Regions from separate parts of the Streptomyces sp. NPDC001068 genome, predicted to be linked through region 2. Evidence: riboswitches for the same ligand, from Rfam matches in the RefSeq annotation. Region 2 holds a riboswitch; each other region holds the start of a gene.
The links. A riboswitch is a leader RNA that binds a small molecule or an ion and turns the genes downstream of it on or off. The one in region 2 is predicted to bind cobalamin.
Positions count from the first base shown of each region.

Region 1: linked by a shared signal. The riboswitch ahead of metE (5-methyltetrahydropteroyltriglutamate--homocysteine S-methyltransferase) and the one ahead of ACFY3I_RS14760 (cobalamin biosynthesis protein) in region 2 are both predicted to bind cobalamin.
Region 3: linked by a shared signal. The riboswitch ahead of ACFY3I_RS04555 ((2Fe-2S) ferredoxin domain-containing protein) and the one ahead of ACFY3I_RS14760 (cobalamin biosynthesis protein) in region 2 are both predicted to bind cobalamin.
Region 4: linked by a shared signal. The riboswitch ahead of ACFY3I_RS07960 (CbtB-domain containing protein) and the one ahead of ACFY3I_RS14760 (cobalamin biosynthesis protein) in region 2 are both predicted to bind cobalamin.

Region 1 is NZ_JBIAYD010000001.1:754,647-757,843, reverse strand. Features, by position in the region: gene metE (5-methyltetrahydropteroyltriglutamate--homocysteine S-methyltransferase) at 1-1,959, opposite strand, end outside; cobalamin riboswitch at 2,125-2,350, opposite strand; gene ACFY3I_RS03315 (hypothetical protein) at 2,423-3,197, opposite strand, start outside.
Region 2 is NZ_JBIAYD010000004.1:548,860-552,056, reverse strand. Features, by position in the region: gene ACFY3I_RS14770 (anion permease) at 8-1,246, shown strand; gene ACFY3I_RS14765 (hypothetical protein) at 1,267-1,494, shown strand; cobalamin riboswitch at 1,686-1,828, shown strand; gene ACFY3I_RS14760 (cobalamin biosynthesis protein) at 1,928-2,878, shown strand; gene ACFY3I_RS14755 (cobyric acid synthase) at 2,875-3,197, shown strand, end outside.
Region 3 is NZ_JBIAYD010000001.1:1,042,989-1,046,185, reverse strand. Features, by position in the region: gene ACFY3I_RS04565 (hypothetical protein) at 1-464, shown strand, start outside; gene ACFY3I_RS04560 (hypothetical protein) at 901-1,050, opposite strand; cobalamin riboswitch at 1,069-1,246, shown strand; gene ACFY3I_RS04555 ((2Fe-2S) ferredoxin domain-containing protein) at 1,365-1,754, shown strand; gene ACFY3I_RS04550 (NB-ARC domain-containing protein) at 1,849-3,197, opposite strand, start outside.
Region 4 is NZ_JBIAYD010000002.1:639,733-642,929, forward strand. Features, by position in the region: gene pgm (phosphoglucomutase (alpha-D-glucose-1,6-bisphosphate-dependent)) at 1-67, opposite strand, end outside; gene ACFY3I_RS07955 (CbtA family protein) at 290-1,042, opposite strand; gene ACFY3I_RS07960 (CbtB-domain containing protein) at 1,064-1,285, opposite strand; cobalamin riboswitch at 1,321-1,460, opposite strand; gene ACFY3I_RS07965 (enoyl-CoA hydratase/isomerase family protein) at 1,559-2,593, opposite strand; partial or broken gene ACFY3I_RS07970 (acyl-CoA dehydrogenase family protein) at 2,590-2,700, opposite strand; gene ACFY3I_RS07975 (EfeM/EfeO family lipoprotein) at 2,898-3,197, shown strand, end outside.

The sequences.
Region 1 (3,197 bases), on a different contig from region 2:
GATCTGAGTCCGTGGCCGGACCCCCGCGGTGGTCAGCCGGAACGACTCCGTCGCCCACGCGAGATAGTCCGGACGGTCCCCGGCCCGCAGCGGGAGTGTCTCGCGCAGGGCGGGTTCGTCGACCTGGATGACCGAAGTACCCGCGGCCTCAAGGTCGTTCACCTCGTCGCGCAGGGCGAGGGCGACCTGGCGGGCGGTGTCGCCGAGCGGCTGGTCGTCACGGACGAAGGACCAGGCCAGCATGGTGACCGGCCCGGTCAGCATGCCCTTGACCGGACGGCCGGTGAGGGACTGGGCGTAGGCCGTCCAGCGCACCGTCATCGGCTCGGGCCGCGAGATGTCACCCGCCAGGACCGGCGGCCGTACGTACCGGGTGCCGTAGGACTGGACCCAGCCGTGCCGGGTGGCCAGGTACCCGGTGAGCTGTTCGGCGAAGTACTGGACCATGTCGTTGCGTTCGGCCTCGCCGTGCACCAGGACGTCGATCCCGGACTTCTCCTGGAAGGAGACGACCTCCCGGATCTCGGCCCTGATCCGCTCCTCGTAGCCGGCCGTGTCGATCCGTCCGGTACGCAGGTCCGCCCGGGCGGTGCGCAGTTCGCCGGTCTGCGGGAACGAGCCGATGGTGGTCGTCGGCAGCAACGGCAGCCCGAGGTGGGCGCGTTGGGCGGCGGCCCGCTCGGGGTAGGGCAGGGAACGGCGCAGGTCCGCGGCCGTGACCGCGGCGGTACGGGCGCGGACCGCCGGGTCGCGGGTGATGGGGGAGCGCTCACGGGAGGCGAGGTCGGCCCGGTTGGCGGCGAGTTCGGCGGCGATGGTGTCGGTGCCCCGGGCGAGGCCCCTGGCGAGGGTGACGACCTCGGCGGTCTTCTGCTTCGCGAACGCCAGCCAGCGCAGGATCTGCGGCTCGATGTCGCGCTCGGCCGCGGTGTCGAGCGGCACGTGGAGCAGGGAGCAGGAGGTGGCGACGTCGACCCGGCCGGCCAGCCCCAGCAGGGTGCCGAGCGTCGACAGTGAGGTGGCGAGGTCGTTGACCCAGATGTTGCGGCCGTTGACGACGCCCGCGACCAGCCGCTTGCCGGGCAGCCCGCCGACCGCCGCCAGGGCGCCCAGGTTGGCGGCGGCGGACCCGGTGAAGTCCAGGGCGAGGCCCTCGACGGGTGCCTTGGCCAGCACCGGCAGCGCGTCGCCGAGGCGGTCGAAGTAGGAGGCCACCAGCAGCTTCGGACGGTCGGTGAGCCCGCCGAGGTCACGGTAGGCGCGTGCGGCGGCGTTCAGCTCGGCGGGGGTGCGGTCCTGGACCAGGGCCGGTTCGTCGAGCTGCACCCATTCGGCACCGGCCGCCCGCAGGTCGGCGAGGACGTGGGCGTACACGGGCAGCAGCCGGTCCAGCAGGGTGAGCGGCTCGAAGTCCGCGGGGGCGTCCGGCGCGGGCTTGGCCAGCAGCAGGTAGGTGACCGGGCCGACGAGCACGGGCCGGGCGGCGAGGCCGAGCGCCAGGGCCTCGCGCAGTTCGCCGACCTGCTTGCCGGAGTCGGCGCCGAAGACGGTGTCGGGACCCAACTCCGGCACCAGGTAGTGGTAATTCGTGTCGAACCATTTCGTCATCTCCAGCGGCGCCACGTCCTGGGTGCCGCGGGCCATGGCGAAGTACCCGTCCAGCGCGTCGGCGTCGACGGCGGCCCGGTGGCGGGCCGGGATCGCACCGACCATCACGGTGGTGTCCAGGACGTGGTCGTAGTACGAGAAGTCGCCGGTCGGGACTTCGTGCAGGCCGGCACCGGCGAGCTGCCGCCAGGTGTCGCGGCGCAGCCCTGCGGCGGTGGCGTGCAGCGCCCCGGCGTCGACCCGGCCCTTCCAGTAGCCCTCGATCGCCTTCTTCAGCTCCCGGTCCGGGCCCTGACGGGGATAGCCGTACACGGTGGCCCGTGCTGCCGCGGCTGCGGTCTCGGTGGTCACGGAGATCTCCTTCGCGAGATGGATCCCTGAGATCCCTGGTGACGGGACGAGGACGCGAAGGGGTGACGATCCGGGCGGGGCCGACCCGGTGCGCTCGGCACGGTCGTCCGCCTGGTGTGCACGCCGACCTGCCCACGAGGTCACCGGGATGTCCGCGCGCGAGTGGTTCGCACGCGGGCAGTCGGCAGGTCTTCGGACTCGCGGGCACGTCCTCCGGTCTCCCGGCGGACACCTACTGGCCGTCGCTTCCCAGGCCCGGTACGTCGGACCCAGTGCGTATGACGGCGGTCGTTCCCGCTCACCGCTGCGGGGCAGTCCCGGATTCCCACCGGGTTCCCTCTTACGACGACCCGCCTGGCGGACGGGTCGAACCAGCTGCACGGGTCACCCTACGGGGTAGCACCGCGCGGGGCATCGACATGTCCGTCATCCGGATGGTGCGAACCGGCCCCGGCGGCGGGTCTCAGGCGCGCGGAGCCGCTTCCAGGAATCGGTGGAGGGAGGCGGTCATGCCGGCCACGAAGGTGTCGCGGGTGCGGTCGTCGACCAGGTCGAGGGAGAGGTAGGGGTTGAGGTCCTCCAGCTCCACCAGGAGCAGGGCGCCCTCCCGGGTACGACAGGCGTCCACGCGCTGGATGCCGTGGTCGAGCGTGTTCCACTCGATGAAGCGCCGGGCGAAGGCGAGATCCGCCGCGGAGGGCTCGTACGGTTCCAGCTCCCAGCGGCGGGCGGGGTCGGGGGCGTACAGCGCGTACTGGAAGGTGTCGTCGACGTAGTAGAAGGACACCTCGTAGCGGAAGTCGACGCGCGGCTGGACCAGGATGTCACCGTAGGCGAGGCCCGCCAGCCGGTCCCCGGTCACGAAGGTCAGGCCTATGGAGTCCGCGCCGGTCCGGGGCTTGACCGCGTACTGGTCGCTCTCGGGCAGGCGGTCGAGGTGCTCGGGCCGGTCGACGGTCGGGATGACCGGGTGTCCGGCCGCGGTCAGGTCCAGCAGGTACCCCTTGCCCGCCATGTCGGCGCGGCCGTGCAGCGGGTTGTAGACCCGGGTGCGGCGCGCGGTGGCCCGGTCACGGAAGGCGTCGTACGCCCGCCGGTAGTGGAGCACCGGGCCGCTGTTGCGGACCACGACCGCGTCGAAGCGGTCCATCAGGGCGCCGGCGTCCAGCGGTTGGCACAGGGCGATGTCGAAGTCCGCGCGCAGCCGGGAGGTCAGGAACACGTCCTCGTCGCCGTAC
Region 2 (3,197 bases):
TGGGTAAATGGAAAGCTTCTCGCTGATCCTCGCGATTGTGGTGGTGACCGCACTCGCGTTCGATTTCACGAACGGTTTCCACGACACCGCCAACGCGATGGCCACGACCATCTCGACCGGCGCGCTCAAGCCCAAGATCGCGGTGACCATGTCCGCCGCGCTCAACCTGGTGGGCGCCTTCCTCTCCGTGGAGGTCGCCAACACGATCTCCAAGGGCCTCGTCGACGAGAACGGCATCCGGCCCGAGGTCATCTTCGCCGCCCTCGTCGGCGCGATCCTCTGGAACCTGGTGACCTGGCTGGTGGGCCTGCCCTCCAGCTCCTCGCACGCCCTGATGGGCGGCCTTGTCGGCGCCACCGTCGCCTCCGCCGGCTTCGGCGCGGTGCACGGCGACGTCCTGGTCACCAAGATCCTGCTGCCGGCGGTCGCCGCTCCCGTCGTCGCGGGCCTCGCGGCGATGCTCGCCACCCGCCTTTCCTACGGGATCGGCGGGAACGCCGACGACAACGCCACCCGCAAGGGCTACCGCGCCGGCCAGATCGCCTCCGCCGGCCTCGTCTCACTCGCCCACGGCACCAACGACGCGCAGAAGACGATGGGCATCATCACCCTCGCGCTGATCGCGGGCGGCTCCGTCGCGCCCGGCTCGAACCCTCCCACCTGGGTCATCCTCTCCGCCGGCCTGGCGATCGCGCTCGGCACCTACATCGGCGGCTGGCGGATCATCCGCACCATGGGCAAGGGCCTGACCGACCTCCAGCCGCGGCAGGGCTTCGCCGCCCAGACCAGCGCGGCCACCGCCATCCTGGCCTCCTCCCACCTCGGCTTCTCGCTCTCCACCACGCACGTCGTCTCCGGCTCCGTGATGGGCGCGGGCCTGGGCCGCAAGGGCGGCACGGTCCGCTGGTCCACCGCGACCCGCATGATGGTCGCCTGGGTGCTCACCCTCCCCGCGGCCGCGGCCGTCGGCGCGCTCGCCGAGTCCGTGACCGACCTCGGCGACTGGGGCACGGCGGCCGTCGCCGTCTTCCTCGTCGCCGCGAGCGCCGCGATCTGGAAGCTCTCCCGCCGCCAGGTGGTGGACAGCGCGAACGTCAACGACACCGACGGCACCGAGCCGTCCGGCGTGGTGACCGCGGCGATGGCCGCCGTGACCCCGCCGCCCGCGGGCCCGGTCGCCGACGCCCTGACGGCCACCATCCCCTCCCCCGCCGCTCCCGCCGCCGACCCGGCCGCGACCGTCTGACACCCGAGGAAGAACCCGACATGAACATCGACTGGGCAGCCATCGGCTCCGTCTTCGGCGTCAGCCTCGTGGTCACCGTGGGCATGGTCGCCCTCTTCACCCTCGGCATCAAGGGCCTGTCCGCCCGCGAACGCGCCACGGCCCAGGGCGACTCCGCGGCCCTGGCCGTGACCGCCGCCTACCTGTGCTTCGCGGCCTGCGCGGCCGTCGTCGCCTACGGCATCCACCTGATCGTCGCCAAGTCCTGACCTACGCCGAGTCCTGACCGTCGCAAGGTCCCGGCCGTGGCAACGGCCCTGCCGGACCGGTCGCCGGCGGCCTCCGAAGGCTCCTTCCCGATCCGTCGGGAAGGAGCCTTCGACATGCCCCACGAACCCCGCTGGACCACCGGTGTGGGCCTTCCCACACACTCCCCTCGCAGGTCAACGGCAAGTTGACGGCTCTTCCGGGGGCGTGGTGGACTTCCGGAGCCAAGTACGGCGGCAAGAGAGGAAGCCGGTGCGAATCCGGCGCGGTCCCGCCACTGTCACCGGGGTAACAACCCCCGGGAGCCAGGAACTCTCACCGCCGGTCTCGTCGAACCAGGGCGTGGACACCCTGAGTGAGGACATATCGCCATGCGCGGCTGCCGAACGAGGTTGAGTACCCGGACCGTTCACGCCCCCGCGGCCGGCTGAGCCGATGGGTGCCGGTCGCGTCTTCGCGTACGGCGCCGCCGCCGGCCTTCTCGGTGACCTGCTGCTCGGCGATCCTCGCCGCGGGCATCCGGTCGCCGCGTTCGGCCGGGCGGCAGGAGCCGTCGAACGGGTGCTGTGGCGGGACGACCGCGGCTGGGGCTCCCTGCACACCGCGGTCTGCGCCGGTGGCGCCGTGACGCTGGGCGTCCTGGCCCAGCGTGCCCTGCGGCCGTCCGCCGCCGCCTCCGTCGCGCTCACCGCGACCGCCACCTGGGCCGTGGTCGGGGGCACTTCGCTCGCCCGCGAGGCCGGTGCCGTCGGGCGCGCCCTGCGGGCCGGGGACGTCGAGGCCGCCCGGGCCCGGCTGCCCCATCTGTGCGGGCGCGATCCGCAGGCCCTGGACGCCGACGGGATCGCCCGGGCCGTCGTGGAGTCGGTCGCCGAGAACACCAGCGACGCGGTCGTGGGCGCGCTGGTGTGGGGAGCCCTCGCCGGGGTGCCGGGGCTGCTCGGGTTCCGGGCCGTCAACACCCTGGACGCGATGGTGGGTCACCGGTCCGCCCGGTACCGGCGGTACGGGTGGGCCTCCGCGCGGCTGGACGACGTGGCGGGATGGCCGGGGGCACGGCTCACCGCCGCGCTGGCGGCCGCCGCCGGCGACGACACCGCGGGAGCCGTGCGGGCCTGGCGGTCCGACGCGGCGAAGCATCCGAGCCCCAACGCGGGGCCGGTGGAGGCGTCGTTCGCGGGAGCGCTCGGGGTGCGGCTCGGAGGGACGCTGTCGTACGGGGGGCGCATCGAGCACCGGCCGGTGCTGAACGGGGAGGGACGGGCTGTGGAAGTCGCCGACATCGAGCGGGCGGTACGGCTGTCGCGCCGGGTGGGATGGCTGGCGCTCGGCGTGAGCGCGGCCGCGGCCCTGGCGCGCGGGGCGCTCTCGGGGAGGGCCTCATGAACAACGGCGGTCTCCTCGTCGCCGGTACCACCTCCGACGCCGGCAAGAGCGTCGTCACCGCCGGGATCTGCCGGTGGCTGGTCCGGCAGGGCGTCAGGGTCGCGCCGTTCAAGGCGCAGAACATGTCCCTCAACTCCTTCGTCACCCGCGAGGGCGCCGAGATCGGGCGGGCGCAGGCCATGCAGGCGCAGGCCTGCCGCGTCGAGCCGACCGCGCTGATGAACCCCGTGCTGCTCAAGCCGGGCGGCGAGCAGAGCAGTCAGGTCGTGCTGCTCGGCAAGCCGGTCGGTGAGCTCAGCGCGCGCGGCTACCACGGCGG
Region 3 (3,197 bases), on a different contig from region 2:
ACTTCATGCTGGCCATAGCCAAGTCCGTCGAGCGTAGTCCGGAGAAGTCCACGCTGGTGTTGCAGTGGCGTGCCGCCTTGGAGCGTCAGGACTATCCGCGCTACAGGCAAAGCCTTCAGGAGGCTGCGGGAGACCTGGGGCTTCAGCGGTTCAATGATCAGAAGTTGAACAGCATCCATGCTAGGTACCGGGTGCGGTGGGCGAAGGCACTTGAGAAGCTGGCGCACGATGCCGACTTCGACCGTGAGATCCGCCTGCGCGCCGAGTGGGCACTTCTCGCCGACACGACCGGAGTCCTGATCGTCTCCGCCTCGGACGTCATAGAGGCGCTCGGCCTTTCGCCTGGTCCCCAGGTGGCCCGCGCCCTGCGTCTCGCACAGGTCCTCCGGGAGTTCCACCCTGACGACTCGGCCGAGCAGCTTCTGCAGCGCCTTTCCGTGCAGTGGGTCGCTATAAGTCAGTAGCTGCACGCGTCGACAACGCCAGGGGGATGGGCCACGGATCGGAAGCGCGGCCTATCCCCTGCGATGGGAAAGACCAGCCCACGGATCGCCGAAATGGACAGCGCACGACCGCGATGGTGAGGGTCCTGGAACGCCACCGGTGTTTACCGCGATGCACTTTATCGCCGTCGCGCTGACGCTCTAGGTGCCCACAGGGGCACTCAGAGCACCGGGAACCAATCCTGAGCTGCGGTTATGCCTTCCCCGCTTAACATGACGTTTTTCTGATGACGCATTATGTGGAGAGTGTGGTGATCCCGGAGGCTGCCGGGAAGCGTGCCTGACCTGCTGTTTTGCCCATGCGCGTAATGTGCGGTGTGGCCGGTGTCACGGGCCGGATGGCAGGAGGATCGAACGGCTGTGCGTGCACGTCGTCCCTGGTGAGGTCCTCGGGCTTTCAGTGTCCGCGGGGGCGGCGGGAGATCGTCTGGGGGAGCTTTCCCGTCCCCCAGCAGCCGTCGAGGATCTCGAGCAGGTTCTCGGGGTCGCGGAAGACCTCGGCGATCCGGTCGCCGTACTGGTCAAGGAGCGGGTCGCTTCGGACCATCTGCCCGTACGCCGGACTTGATAGCCTCGACGTGCCAGTCGAACCACGTCCGTGGTCAGGGAATCCGGTGGGAATCCGGAGCTGACGCGCAGCGGTGAGGGGGACGGGCGGGGCACGCGAGCCACTGGGAGACCGGGAAGGCGTCCCGGCCGGAGGAACCCGAGTCCGAAGACCTGCTGGCACCTCCGTGCCCCGGCGCGGAGGACGTCCGCAGGCCAGGCTCCGCGTACGAGCCCCGACACCCGCCGAGGCATGCCGTGCAGTTCCGCGCTCCCGCGACCCCGTCCGTCCTTCCGGCGCAGGGGGTGAGCCCGATGTCCCGGCCGCGACCCGAGGCAGGACGTTCGGCGAACCCCGCGGCCACACCGGCACCCTGCCGTGTCGTGGTCTGCCGGGACTGCTGCTGCGGCACCCCGAAGGTCACCGGGGTGGATCACGACCGGCAGTTGGCGCGCCTGTCGGAGCAGGTTCCCGTGCGGGTCTCGGACTGCCTCGACGTGTGCGAGCACGCCAACGTGATCGTCGTCCAGCCCTCGGCCGCCGCGCGCGCCGCGGGAGCCCGCCCGGTCTGGCTCGGCCTGGTCAACGATCCCGAGGCCACCGAGGACGTCGCCGCCTGGGTGCGGGCCGGCGGGCCGGGCATCGCGCCCTGTCCCGACATCCTCGAGCTGTACGTCTTCACCCCGCCGGGCAGGGCGAGTTGACCGGTCGGCGTGACCGAGGCCGGGGAGTTCCCGGGCGGGGGGTGACGGGAAGCGCGTACGGCTGCCCGACGGCGCCCGCGGGCGGTCGGGGTGGTCAGGTGGCGGCCTCGCAGCGACGGCCGGCCGCCTCGTCGCCGATCTCCCGGTAGGTCCGGGCGGCCCGCTCGTAGTAGGGGCGGCCTTCGTCCTCCAGCAGGGCTCCCAGTGTCTCCAGGGCTTCGGCCTGACGGAAGTTCGGCTGGAGCTTCTCCATCAGCTCCACCGCCTCGGTGAGGGCGGCGACCGCCTCGGCGCGGCGGTCGAGGTCCGCCAGGCACTGTCCGATGCGCGCCAGCACGTACGGCCGGCACTGTGCCGCGATGGTGGGCGTCATGCCCGAACTCCCGTCGCCGATCAGGTCGAGCGTCCCGCGGTACTGCCGCAGGGCTTCGGCGGTACGCCCCTGCTTCCTGCGGCAGTGGCCGATCTGGGAGAGGGTCTGCACGTACGCGTCGATGTCGCCGGCCGCCTGGAACATCCCCGCGGCCACGGCCGCCGACGCCGCGGCCTCGTCGGGTCGGTCGAGCGCCAGCAGGGCACGCGAGGTGTAGTCGTGTGCCGCGGCGACCTGTTGGGCGGCACCGCTCCGCTCGGCGAGTTCCAGTGCCCGCGCGGTGCAGCGGAGCATGGCCTCGGGGTCGCTGGGCGGCACCCAGTGGACCCAGGCGAGGTAGTTGAGCTGCGTCGCCTGCTGTACGGGGTCGGCGAGGGCGACGGCGGCCTCCGCGCCGAGAGAGAAGACTTCACGCCAGTGGGGGGCATGGGCCCAGCGGTCGGAGAACCAGTGCATCGACTCGGCGCAGTCCAGGACCGGTCGATGCCGGCCGGCGGCCGACGCGGAGCGCAGTGCTCCGAGCCAGTTCTCCACCTCCGCCCGCAGCCAGTCCTCCGCTTCCTCCGTGCTGCCGAGGGCGGGGACGTCCGGGTCGGGGCGGCCGTAGCCGGGCTCGAACCAGCGTCCGGCGGCCGTCGCCGTCCGCAACAGCCACACCGTCACCCGTTCCCGGACGGCCGCGGCGGCGTCGCCCTCCTCCGCCTGGAGCCGGTCGCGGGCGAAGAGCCGGACGAGGTCGTGGAACCGGTACCTTCCCGCCCCGGCGTCCTGGAGGAGGCCGAGGTCCACGAGGTCGTCCAGCGCCTCCCAGGCGTCCCCGAGCGGGAGTCCGCCGGCCACCGAGGCCAGTTCGGCGCCGAAGTCCCGCCCCGGCAGCACCGCCAGTCTTCGGAAGACCTGCCGTGCCGAGGGGGTCAGCTGTTCGTAGGACATCATGAACGCGGCGGCGATCCGCAGGTCCCCCGCCCTGAACTGGTCGAGGCGGTGTTCCTCGGGGGCGAGCCGGGCGGCCAGTTCCGCGGCATCCCAGTCGGGCCGGCTGAGCAGCCGGTTCCCGATGATCCGCAGCG
Region 4 (3,197 bases), on a different contig from region 2:
TGACCAGCCGGGCCACGTCGACGAGGTCCTCCGGAGCGGCCGGCCGGCCCGCTCGCTCATGTGGCATGAGTCCACTTCCTCCGCAGTCGTTGATCGATCGCTGGAGGCCCATCCTTCCCTGTCGGCGGCGGTGGAGGCGAGCGCGGCTCCGGTCCGGACGCCGAGGACACGGCGGGTTCACGGCCGGTTCACGGCACCGGGGCCGGGCCTCTTCCCCGGCGGGCCGCCGCCCGGGGACGCGAGAGGGCCCCCGGGTGGTTCCGAGGGGCCCTCGCGTGACGTGAGTCGTTCAGTGCGCGGCGGGAACCGTCCGTCCGGCCGGGGCCTTCGCGGGCCGCGGGTTGAGCTGCCGCTCCGCCAACTCGCCGAAGAGCAGGCCGAAGCCGCCCCACAGCACCAGCTGGATGGCGAGCGCGGAGACCCGGAACCGCCACAGCAGGGTGGCCGGGAAGTCCGCCGGCACCTCGTTGATGGCGGGCAGGAACCGGTAGGCGAGCGCGATGACCACGGCGAAGGCGGCCACCGCGACCATGGTCGCCCACCAGGTGCCGAGGCTGGGCGCCAGCCGCTTGCCCAGGATGGTGGCGGCGACCGCCAGCAGCACGCTGAGCACCATCATCAGGAAGTACAGCGTGGTCCGCTTGCCGATGGTGTCCGGGTCGCCCACCGACGGCGGGTTGGCCGGGTACTTCAGGAACGGCACGACGTACACGGCGAGCAGCGCGCAGCCGGACAGCAGCAGTGCCGTCGCCCGGGGCGAGAAGCGGCCGACGCGGCCGAGGGCGAAGCAGTAGGCGAGCGCGGCGATGCCGCCGAACGCGACCCCGTAGACCAGCACACCGGTGGCCAGGCCCGCGGTGGACTGCAGGGAGCGGGAGACGACCTCCATCTCGTGCTCGTGCGAGTGGGCGTCCTCGAAGCTGATCGCCTTGTCGACGTTCGGCTCACCGAGGAGGTAGGCGACGACCAGGGCGAGCGCACCGGCGACGAGGCCGGCGAGCATGCCCCGCCACAGGAGGTTTCTTACCGTTGCGGAGTTCATGGGCGTGCGGCGTCCCTTACGTCAGTGGCAGGGGAAGCCGAGGAGGTGGCGGGCGTCGTGCACCCACTCGTGGACGTCCGTGCCGCTGAACACGGAGGTGGCGCCCTGCTCGGCGCCGACGAAGTAGAGCAGGACGATCATGAGGATGCCGAAGAAGACCGCCCACGGAGCTATCGCGCTCAGCGGCAGCTTGGCGGGAACGACGGGGGTGGTGGCTGTCGGCTGCGCGACGGTCTGCGCCATGGCAGAACCTCCTCTGGGAGTTCGCGTCCCATCTCGGTGGTGCACTTGACGACGGCTACGGGTCTGACTCGCGAGATCCCCGGGGGTTCTCGCACACAGTGGCGCGACCGTGCCGGACTTCCACCGGCTTCCGTTCTGGCGTCGTCGATATCGGACCGACCGTACCGCGTGTCAGGGGCACGGCCAAGACCGCGCCCACCTGGCGTGATCTTCCTCTCCCGCCGGCCGGCACGTTTCGGGGCCACCGGGGCGGCGGTGACCGGAACCGTTGGGTCAGGCGAGCCCCAGTTCGCGCTCGCCGAGCGGGGCGAAGTACCGCTGCACGTCGGCGTCGGTGACCTCGGCGAGGGTGGCCGGCGACCAACGGGGGGCACGGTCCTTGTCGATGACCTGGGCGCGGATGCCCTCCACCAGGTCGGGCGTGGTCAGGGCCCGGCAGGAGACGCGGTACTCCTGGTCGAGGACCTCCTCGAGCGAACCGAGCCGCCGGGCCCGGCGCAGCGCGGCGAGCGTGACCTTGAGGGCGGTCGGCGACCTCGACAGCAGGGTGTGTGCCGCCTCCTTGGCCCCCGGGTCGCCGTGGTCGAGCAGCCGCCGGACGATCTCCTCGACCGTGCCGGCGGTGTAGCAGGCGTCGATCCACTCCCGGTGACGGGCCAGTTCGCCGTCCGGCGCCGGTCGCACGTGCCGGGCGAGCGCGTCGGGGACGGGCCGCTCGGCGAGGTCGGCGATAAGCCCTTCGACGCGCTCGGAGGGCACGCAGTGGTCGGCGAGCCCGCACAACAGGGCGTCCGCGGCGCCGATCTGGGCTCCCGTCAGGGCGAGGTGGGTGCCGAGTTCGCCGGGGGCGAGGGCGAGCAGGCGGGTGCCGCCGACGTCCGGGACGAAGCCGATGCCGGTCTCCGGCATGGCGATCCGGGAACGCTCGGTGGCGATCCGGACGCTGCCGTGCGCGGAGACGCCGACTCCGCCGCCCATCACGATGCCGTCCATGATCGCGACGTAGGGCTTGGGGTAGCGGGCGATGCGGGCGTTGAGGCGGTACTCGTCGCGCCAGAACGCGGCGGCGCCGGTGCCGTCGCCGTCGCGGGCGTCGTCGTGGACGGCGCGGATGTCGCCGCCCGCGCACAGGCCGCGCTCCCCCGCGCCGGTGAGGACGACGGTCGCCACGGCGGGGTCGTGCTCCCAGGCGGTGAGCGCCTCGTCGATGGCGCGGACCATGGCGTGGGAGAGGGCGTTGAGGGCCTTGGGGCGGTTGAGGACGAGTCGGCCCACCCGGCCGGCGGTGTGCAGCAGGACGTCGTTCATCGGATGGCCTCCGTACGCCCTCGGGCCGTGGTGACACGCATGATCTCGTAGGTTCCTTCCGGGATCCGGTGGACCCGCAGGTCACGGATGATCTTCTCGACACGGTACGCGCCGCGCGGCCGCGGGTGGCCGCACGGGGTGCCGTCCTCGTGGCGGGACCGCCCGGCACCGGCCGGGCGGACCCCCGGCAGATCCGGTGAACCGGCAGGGAACACTTGGTCATGGGTTCGCCTGGACGGCCGTTCGGGTGAACACGTCTGCCTAGCATGAGGCGATCACGAACGGTACGGACCCGGGAGCTGGGATGGTGTTGTCCGGCCTCGACGCGAGGTCGCCGCGTCCCTGGGCGGTCGTCGCGGTCGTCGTCGTCTGCCTGGTGGCCGGAGTCCTGGCGCTCGCCCGCGGCCCGCGCCCCGCGCACGCCGGCCCGAACACGCTGCCGCACACCACGGTCGAGGTGTCCCCCAGCCGCTGCGGGCGGGGCTGGAGCGCACCGGCCCCCGGTGTCCAGGTCTTCGACCTGCGCAACCCTACCGACGGTTCCGCCGAGGTCTTCCTGGAGGACCCGCGCAGCCGGGCCGTCTACGGCGAGGTCGAGGACATC